Regions from separate parts of the Pseudomonas sp. IAC-BECa141 genome, predicted to be linked through region 1. Evidence: predicted binding sites of a transcription regulator. Region 1 holds the regulator's gene; each other region holds the start of a gene.
The links. Region 1 encodes FliA, which starts transcription of late flagellar genes. Its sites were predicted from a motif close to CTAAAGTTTNNNNNNNNNNNGCCGNTAA; they were not measured.

Region 1 (2,201 bases):
CGGGTCATGCTGCTGGACGCCGACCTGGGGCTGGCGAACGTCGACGTTCTGCTGGGCCTCACCCCCAAACGTACCCTGGCCGATGTGATCGAAGGCCGCTGCGAGCTGCGCGACGTGCTGTTGCAGGGCCCCGGCGGGATCCGCATCGTGCCGGCCGCTTCCGGCACCCAGAGCATGGTTCACTTGAGCCCGGCCCAGCATGCCGGCCTGATCCAGGCCTTCAGCGACATCGGCGACAACCTCGACGTGCTGGTGATCGACACCGCTGCAGGTATTGGTGACTCGGTAGTCAGTTTCGTTCGCGCAGCGCAGGAAGTGTTGCTGGTGGTCTGCGACGAGCCGACCTCGATCACCGACGCCTACGCGCTGATCAAGCTGCTGAACCGCGATTACGGCATGAACCGCTTCCGCGTCCTGGCCAACATGGCCCAGAGCCCGCAGGAAGGTCGCAATCTGTTCGCCAAGTTGACCAAGGTCACGGATCGCTTCCTCGACGTCGCCCTACAATACGTCGGCGCGGTGCCCTACGACGAAAGCGTGCGCAAAGCGGTGCAGAAGCAGCGTGCGGTCTATGAAGCCTTCCCGCGTTCCAAGTGCGCACTGGCGTTCAAGGCGATCGCACAGAAGGTCGACACCTGGCCGCTGCCCGCCAATCCGCGCGGCCACCTCGAATTTTTCGTCGAGCGCCTCGTGCAGCAAACGGCAGGACCTGTGCTATGACCGCCAGCGGTATGAACCTTTACAAAAAGTCGGCGCGTGATGCGCAGTACGAGCTGATCGAGCGTTACGCGCCGCTGGTCAAGCGCATCGCCTACCACTTGCTGGCGCGATTGCCGGCCAGTGTGCAGGTCGAAGACCTGATCCAGGCCGGGATGATCGGCCTGCTTGAAGTCTCGACCAAATACGACGCGAGCAAGGGCGCCAGTTTTGAAACGTACGCGGGCATCCGGATCCGCGGTGCGATGCTCGATGAAGTCCGTAAGGGGGACTGGGCACCGCGCTCGGTTCACCGCAATACGCGCATGGTCAGCGACGCGATTCGAGCAATTGAAGCTAAAACCGGCCGTGACGCTAAAGATCACGAAGTTGCGGCCGAACTCCAATTGAGTCTCGACGATTACTACGGGATTTTGAACGACACCCTGGGCAGCCGGCTGTTCAGTTTCGACGACCTGTTGCAGGACGGCGAACACGAAGGGCTGCACGAGGATGGCGCCAGTGCTCATCTGGAGCCGTCGCGCGATCTGGAGGACGAACGTTTCCAGGCCGCGCTGGCGGACGCGATTGCCAATTTGCCGGAGCGTGAGCGACTGGTGTTGGCGCTGTACTACGACGAAGAGCTGAACCTCAAGGAGATCGGTGAAGTCCTTGGCGTCAGTGAATCGCGGGTCAGCCAGTTACACAGCCAGTGCGCGGCCCGCTTGCGGGGGCGTTTGGGGGAGTGGCGAGCGCGCTGAAGGCAGTGTGGGGACACTGCGAACGAGGCTGGTGCGGTGGTGAACGGCACCGGTCTCGATCTGTTGTGCTCCAGACAGTCATCGAGTGTTTTGCCGGATTGATTGAAATGGCGCGTCCAGGTGCTGGGCGCGTTTAAGACTGCTTGGAGGTCGAATTGAACAAAGACATGAAAATCCTCATCGTTGATGACTTCTCAACGATGCGGCGGATCATCAAGAACCTGTTGCGTGATCTGGGGTTCACCAACACCGTTGAAGCCGACGATGGCACCACCGCCATTCCGGTGCTCAACAGCGGCAGCATCGACTTTCTGGTGACCGACTGGAACATGCCCGGCATGACCGGTATCGACCTGCTGCGCCACGTGCGCGCCGATGAAAAACTCAAGCACCTGCCGGTGCTGATGGTGACCGCTGAAGCCAAGCGCGAGCAGATCATCGAAGCGGCCCAGGCCGGCGTGAACGGCTATGTGGTCAAACCTTTCACGGCCCAGGCGTTGAAAGAAAAAATCGAGAAGATTTTCGAACGCATCGGCTGATGAACGCGCGGGGGAGCTATGGAGCATAAAGAATCTTCACAGGGCGACTTCGAGTCGACCCTGAAAAAACACGCGGTCGAACTGGTCGAAAGCCTTGAAAAGGGCAGGTTCGGCGACGCGGTGCAACTGATCCATGAGCTCAATCAGACCCGTGACCGTGGCCTGTACCAGGAAGTGGGCAAGCTCACGCGTGAACTGCACAGTG
Region 2 (2,201 bases), 760 kb from region 1:
CGTTGATCTGATCCCAGAGGCGGCGCAGGTAGCGGATGTCCATCAGGATCTCATCGGCCCCGGCACCTTCGGCGGCAGTGCGCAGAATGAAGCCGCCGGCCTCCTTGATGCCTTCTTTGGCCACGCAATCGCTGACCACCTGTTTGAGACGTTCGCGCTCGGCTTCGTCTTCAATTTTCAGGGAAATGCCGACGTGGGCGGTGCGCGGCATGTACACCAGATAGCGCGACGGAATCGACAGTTGCGTGGTCAGCCGCGCGCCTTTGGAACCGATCGGATCCTTGGTGACTTGAACCACCAGGCTCTGGCCTTCGTGCACAAGGGCGCTGATGCTTTCCACCGCCGGGCCTTCGCGCAGGGAAATTTCCGAGGCGTGAATGAAAGCTGCGCGATCCAGACCGATGTCGACGAATGCCGCCTGCATGCCCGGCAGGACGCGCACCACCTTGCCTTTATAGATGTTGCCAACGATCCCGCGTTTTTGCGTACGCTCGACGTGCACTTCTTGCAGCACACCGTTTTCGACCACCGCCACGCGCGATTCCATCGGCGTGATGTTGATCAGAATCTCTTCACTCATGGCAGGGTCTCGTTCAGGCATGTTCACGATTATGGCCGCATCTTTTCCGTTCGACGCTCATTGCGCGTTCAGGGTTTGCCAACAGGGTATGCCGAAATGGCCGAGCAGTTCTGCGCTTTCGCACACCGGCAAGCCGACGACCGCCGAGTAACTGCCATTGAGGCCGGCAACGAACACCGCGCCGAGCCCCTGAATGCCGTAGCCACCCGCCTTGTCCCGAGGCTCGCCGCTGGCCCAGTAGGCGGCGGCTTCTTCGCGGCTGATCGACCGGAACCGCACCAGACTGCGCACCACACGCGACTCGCAGCGCTCGCCGTCGAGCACGGCAATCGCCGTCAGCACCTCGTGCTCCTTTCCGGACAGCATCATCAGCATGGCGCATGCATCGGCTTCGTCCACCGGTTTGCCAAGAATTTTGCCGTCCAGCACCACGGCGGTGTCGGCGCCCAGTACGCAAAACGCCACATCGGAAACGACCGTGCGCCGCCCGGCTTCGGCCTTGCCGCGCGCCAGGCGCTCGACGTAGGCCGATGGGGATTCATGGGCTAGAGGGGTTTCATCGATATCCGCGCTGATGGCGGTAAACGGGATGCCGATCTGCGTGAGCAATTCACGCCGACGCGGCGATCCTGAGGCGAGGTAAAGCGGCTTCATCAAGACATCTCCCTGTTTGGTGCCCGGCCTCGCAAATGCTGTTCCCTTTGGTCGGCGTCTGGTGTTGCCTACTGCGTTGCCGCTCCTCGCCATAGCACGCTATGACTCGTCACGGCGCCTTGTCTGGCAACAACAGCCACTCGCTCAAAAAGCTCTTCATTTGCGAGGCAAGCACTGGTACGGGCAAATGCCTGAGCGATCAGTTGATTTTGTAGCGACGGCGCAATCCACGCAGAGCGAAGCTGACCCATGGCCAGAGCAAGGCACTGACCAGTGCCGGCAGGACCAGCGCGAGAGTCGGCTGACGGTTGCCGGTCAAGGCACTGAGCCAAAGCTGTACCAGCTGGGCAAGGCCGAAGATCACCAGAATCACCAGGCTTTGCTGCCACATCGGGAACATTCGCAGACGTTGCTGCAATGAAAGCACCAGGAATGTGATCAGGGTCAGGATCAAGGCATTCTGACCGAGCAGGTCGCCCTGCAGCACGTCCTCGGCCAGTCCCAGGCAGAAAGCCGTGACCATGCCGACGGTGTGCGGCAGATACAAAGCCCAGAAAGTCAGGAGCAAGGCCAGCCACAGCGGGCGCAGGATTTCCATGAAAATGGGCAGTGGCGACACACTGAGCAGTATGCCGACAATAAACGTCAGCCAGACAATCCAGCCGTTCCGCGATGCGGTAGCCCCGACCATTATTCTTGCCTCCCGGTGGTAGCCGGCGCAGTGACTGGCGGTTTGGCCGCGGGTCGAGCCGCCGGTTGACTTGCCGGTGGTTTGCTGGCCGCTGGTGTAGCTGCAGGCGGTTTGCTTGCAGCGGGTTTGACCGGCGTGGTGCTGGCGGCAGGCGCAGCCGGTGTCGCCGTGGCAGGGGTTGCTGCTGCGGCTGCGGCAGGCGGTGTGACGATTTTCGGCACTGTGGCTGGAATCACCGGACCGCCACCGAAGGCATCAAGGTTTTCCTGCGCCTGC
Region 3 (2,201 bases), 1.1 Mb from region 1:
GACAGTTTGCTCAAAGAATTGCAGCAACTGCCCGACCATTGGCTGATATCGATCAGACTCAGGCTGGCGCAGGGTTTCGACAAGGCCTGGCACCGGCTGACGACGATAGGCTTCGTGTTCAGCGGACTGGCGCCCGATGACAGAGGAGCAGGATGGCTGGCGTTGTTTCATCGGGGATTCCAGCCCAAATCCCTGACCTTGCATTGCCCGCAAATGCAGCGATTGCATGACGATATGCAGCGGCAGATCGCACCGCCGGCCTGTCATCGCAGAAGTGGCAGCCGCCCATAAACGCCGCATATAAACGAAAGGGCCCACCCCGTTACCGGAGTGGGCCCTGTCTTTCAGGCCTTGGCTTTTACACCTTGATCGGTAGGAGGCTTGCGCTCCCCGCCCTGACCGTAAGTCTGCAGGCTCTGCAGTACATAAATGGCTTTCTTGTACTCGGGGATCAACGTATTCGCGTACTTGTTGCCCTTGAGATTGTTGTTCTGGATGGTATCGAGTTGCGTGGCGAAATACTCCAGCGCATTGAACTTGGCATCCGGGTCTTTCTGGATGCCGAAGCGATCGAACTTGTCGCCTGCATTGAGCAAGGTCATGGACGTGATTTCGGAAATCAGGCCGCGGCTACGCAGCATTGCGCTCAGGCTGCCCAGTTGCTTGGCCGAAACATTGGTCGGATCGAAACCCTTGATGTTCTTGTGCAGACCCTGCTTGTCCATCTCCGCCGTATTGATCACGGTGGGATCGTTGCCGACCAGGGCCAGCATCTGCTTGACCTTCACGCTTTGAGAAACCGGTTTGCTTGAGCTTGCTGTATCTCGAACCAGCAGACCCGCCTTGGGTTGCCAGGCACCGGTATATCCGATAGTCATGCGCAGGCTCCTTGCGAAGAAAACATGAAAAATTCCTTGTTGAACCACTTTTGAGTTGCGCGGAGTATCGGCCGGCAAACTAGTGGCACCAACTCCTTTCTGCACTTTTTTACAATTTTTGTACATTCACGATACAAACCGTAAACCGCCCGGAAATACGGGACCAGAGCGATCATGACAAGGTGATTAAAGTGGGTTTATTGCTCTAATGTTCGGCCCGGTTAGTTCTTGTGTATCAGGCCCGATACGTTCCTTTGGTCGGGACCGCTTTTTTTAGGACGAAAGTACCTAAAGCTTCCCGAGGACCCGACGATACGTTAGGAAACCCGCGCTGTTTTTTTCCCTGCCCACAATAAGAATCCCTGCTCAAGGACCGGTTTCCATGCCCGCATTCCGTACCATTCAGGCTCGCTACACGCTGTTTCTGGTTCTGTTCATTCTGCTGTTGTCAGTTCTGACGGTGGTTGGCATCAGCCAACTGGTCGCGCCCAAGCTGCGCCATACCGAAGAACAAGTCGTGCTCAACCGCATTGCGGAAGTGGCCGAGCAGATCCAGGGCGAATTGAACAAGGTCCAGGCGCAACAGCGCAGCATCACCCAGACCATTCCGTTGCTCGACAGCGCAGCCATCGACACCGTGTTGCCCGGGCTGGTGGATCAATACGGTGAACTGAAAGTATTCGGCGGCGGCATCTGGCCGTTGCCCGGTCAGCGTGAGGCCGGACGCAACAAGTTCAGTACGTTCTGGCACCGTGATGCCTCCGGCAAACTGGCGGTGAACACCTTCTGGAACAGCGACGCGGCCCCCAACTATTACGACCAGAGCTGGTACAAGGGCGGCATGCAGACCCCGCGCGGCCAGTGTGCCTGGGCTGCTGCCTATAAAGATGACGCCAGCGCCGAACCACGCACCAACTGCGCCATGGCCATTCAGAAAAACGGCAGCGCCTGGGGCGTCTCGACCATCGACGTGACCCTGGGCTTCTTCAACGATCTGGTGGCGCGCAAGGAAAAAGACCTCAACGCCGAAATGCTGATTGTCGAGGCCGACGGCAAGATCATCAGCAACAGTTCGCGCATCAGCGGGCCGATCGTGCTGAAAAACATCAGCGAACTGGCCGGCGGCTCCACCTTCGCCAGCCAGGTCAAGGCCGGATTGCAAAACCGCGAGCAGGCGCAGCGCGTCGAATTCGACAACCACGGTGAAGCCAGCACGTTCTTCATGCGTCCGATCGAAGGCACCCCGTGGTTCCTCGCCACCGCGCTGCCCACCAAAATGCTCACCGCCCAGCGTGACGACGTGCTCAGCAGTCTGAGCCTGTT
Region 4 (2,201 bases), 2.0 Mb from region 1:
GATCACCGGCACCCAGGGCTTCCGCCTGACGTACCAGATCACCCAAAGGCGCCAGTTTGCTGCGCAGCAACCAGACCACGGAGCCGACCGCCAGCAACATTGCCAGCAGACTGCCGATGGCCAGTTGGGTACCCACGCTCCAGGTCACCGCGCGAATCTCGGCCTTCGGCATGCTCGCCACCACCGACCACGGGCCGCCTTCGAACGGCACGGCAATGCTGTAGAAGTCTTCGGACTTGTCGTTCCAGAACCGACCTTTACCCGGCGTTTTCGCCAGATCATTGATCACAGGAACCGCTTGATCCAGCGCCTGCACGCCAGCCGGCGCCACCAGCCATTGGTTCTTTTCGTCCAGCAGTGCCAGCGAGCCGGTCTGGCCGATGCGGAAGCGCTTGAGGTTTTCGAACTGGGCGTTCTGCGCGTCGGTGTAATCGAAGCCGACGAACAACACAGCAATCACCTTGCCGCTGCTGTCACGCACCGGGGTGTATTGAGTCATGTAGGAGCGATCGAACAGCAAGGCGCGGCCAACATAACCCTGCCCCGCCATCAACTTCGCGTAGGCCGGGTGAGCGTGATCGAGCAAGGTGCCGATGGCGCGACTGCCATCCTGCTTGGTCAGCGAGGTGCTGACCCGCACGAAGTCTTCGCCGCTGCGCACGAACAGCGTGGCGACACCCGCCGTCATCTGCTTGAACTCGTCGACTTCCTTGAAGTTGTTGTTCAGCACTTCGCTGCCCAGATGCAGGCCTGGGGTCTGGGTGCCAGCGACGTTGACCGGCTCGCCCGGATGAATGCTCAGGCCGGCGCTGAAGCGCTTCTCGAACAATCCGCTCAGGCGCTGGGTGCTTTCACGCAGCGTGCCGTGGAAAGTGCTCAACTGATCGGCGAGCAGGCGTGCCTCGCTGGCCAGGTGTTCTTCACGAGTGGCGAGGTTGGCGGTGTCCAGCGAACGCAGGGCGAACACCGTACTGCCGCTGATGACAATCGCCAGTATCACGGCGAGCGCGAGGCCCAGCTGCGAGGCGATCCGAGCGCGAGGTTGAGACATGGACAGCTCCTGGCCGAGCCACGGGATCCTCCTTGATCCTGACTCGGAAATTTTTCTAATAGTGGGGGTGAATCGTGGATACCGGCACGACGGTTCCACATGCACGTATTCGGCGGTAAAACCGAATACTTGAGCGAATAGCAGGGTTATGGCGAAAGGCCGGCATTGTGCAGGCTCGAACGTTTCAGCTCAAGCGTGTGACCGCCGGCAGCGTCATGGCGCGGACTTCGCCTTGCAGGAAGTCGCTCAGGCGGCGCAAACGTTCACCTCCCGGACGGGTTTTTGGCCACACCAGGTAATAATTCAGTCCGCTGGCGACCGCCGTCGGCCACGGCAGACTCAGGCGTCCTTGCGCGACATCCTCGGCCACCATCAGCAAATCCCCCATGGACACACCGTAGCCCCGGGCCGCCGCAATCATTCCGAGTTCCAGGGTATCGAACACCTGCCCGCCCTTGAGTGACACCTGATCCGACAACCCCATGTGTTCCAGCCAACTGCGCCAGTCCCGGCGATCCGGCGTCGGGTGCAGCAATTCGGCGCTGGCCAGCCGTGCAACGTCCCAGGGCTGGTCGTTGAGCAGATTCGGCGCGCCGACCGGAATCAGTTCCTCTGGAAACAGCAGGCTGGCTTCCCAGTCCGGCGGGAAATGCCCGTCACTGAGCAACACCGCGCAATCGAAGGGCTCGTTGTTGAAGTCCACCGAATCCACGTCCATCCAGGCGCTGGTCAGTTGTACCTCGTTGCCCGGCTGTAGATGGCGGAAGCGACTGAGCCGCGCCAGCAACCAGCGCATGGTCAGGGTCGACGGAGCTTTCATGCGCAGGATGTCATCCTCGGCGCGCAAGGTATTGCAGGCTCGCTCCAGGGCGGCGAATCCCTCGCGGATGCCCGGCAGCAGCAGGCGCGCCGACTCGGTCAGTTGCAGATTGCGACCGCTGCGATGGAACAAGCGGCAGGCGAAATGCTCTTCGAGCGTGCGGATGTGCCGGCTCACCGCACTTTGCGTGATCGACAACTCTTCGGCGGCCCGCGTGAACGAACTGTGACGGGCCGCCGCTTCGAATGCGCGCAGGGCATACAAGGGTGGAAGACGACGGGACATGCACAACGCTCCAATGGCGGGATTGCGCCAACTTAGCAGAATCGT

Region 2: the regulator FliA is predicted to act here: its motif matches at 1,343-1,370, upstream of I5961_RS04325 (Maf family protein).
Region 3: the regulator FliA is predicted to act here: its motif matches at 1,167-1,194, upstream of I5961_RS13170 (methyl-accepting chemotaxis protein).
Region 4: the regulator FliA is predicted to act here: its motif matches at 1,158-1,185, upstream of I5961_RS27560 (methyl-accepting chemotaxis protein).

The regions. Positions count from the first base shown of each region.
Region 1 is NZ_CP065410.1:1,749,153-1,751,353, forward strand. Features, by position in the region: gene fleN (flagellar synthesis regulator FleN) at 1-720, shown strand, start outside; gene fliA (RNA polymerase sigma factor FliA) at 717-1,457, shown strand; gene I5961_RS07920 (chemotaxis response regulator CheY) at 1,625-1,996, shown strand; gene I5961_RS07925 (protein phosphatase CheZ) at 2,015-2,201, shown strand, end outside.
Region 2 is NZ_CP065410.1:989,185-991,385, reverse strand. Features, by position in the region: gene rng (ribonuclease G) at 1-580, opposite strand, end outside; gene I5961_RS04325 (Maf family protein) at 638-1,234, opposite strand; gene mreD (rod shape-determining protein MreD) at 1,434-1,925, opposite strand; gene mreC (rod shape-determining protein MreC) at 1,925-2,201, opposite strand, start outside.
Region 3 is NZ_CP065410.1:2,878,051-2,880,251, reverse strand. Features, by position in the region: gene I5961_RS13180 (GNAT family N-acetyltransferase) at 1-291, shown strand, start outside; gene I5961_RS13175 (hypothetical protein) at 345-878, opposite strand; gene I5961_RS13170 (methyl-accepting chemotaxis protein) at 1,261-2,201, shown strand, end outside.
Region 4 is NZ_CP065410.1:5,992,824-5,995,024, forward strand. Features, by position in the region: gene I5961_RS27560 (methyl-accepting chemotaxis protein) at 1-1,051, opposite strand, end outside; gene I5961_RS27565 (LysR substrate-binding domain-containing protein) at 1,236-2,156, opposite strand.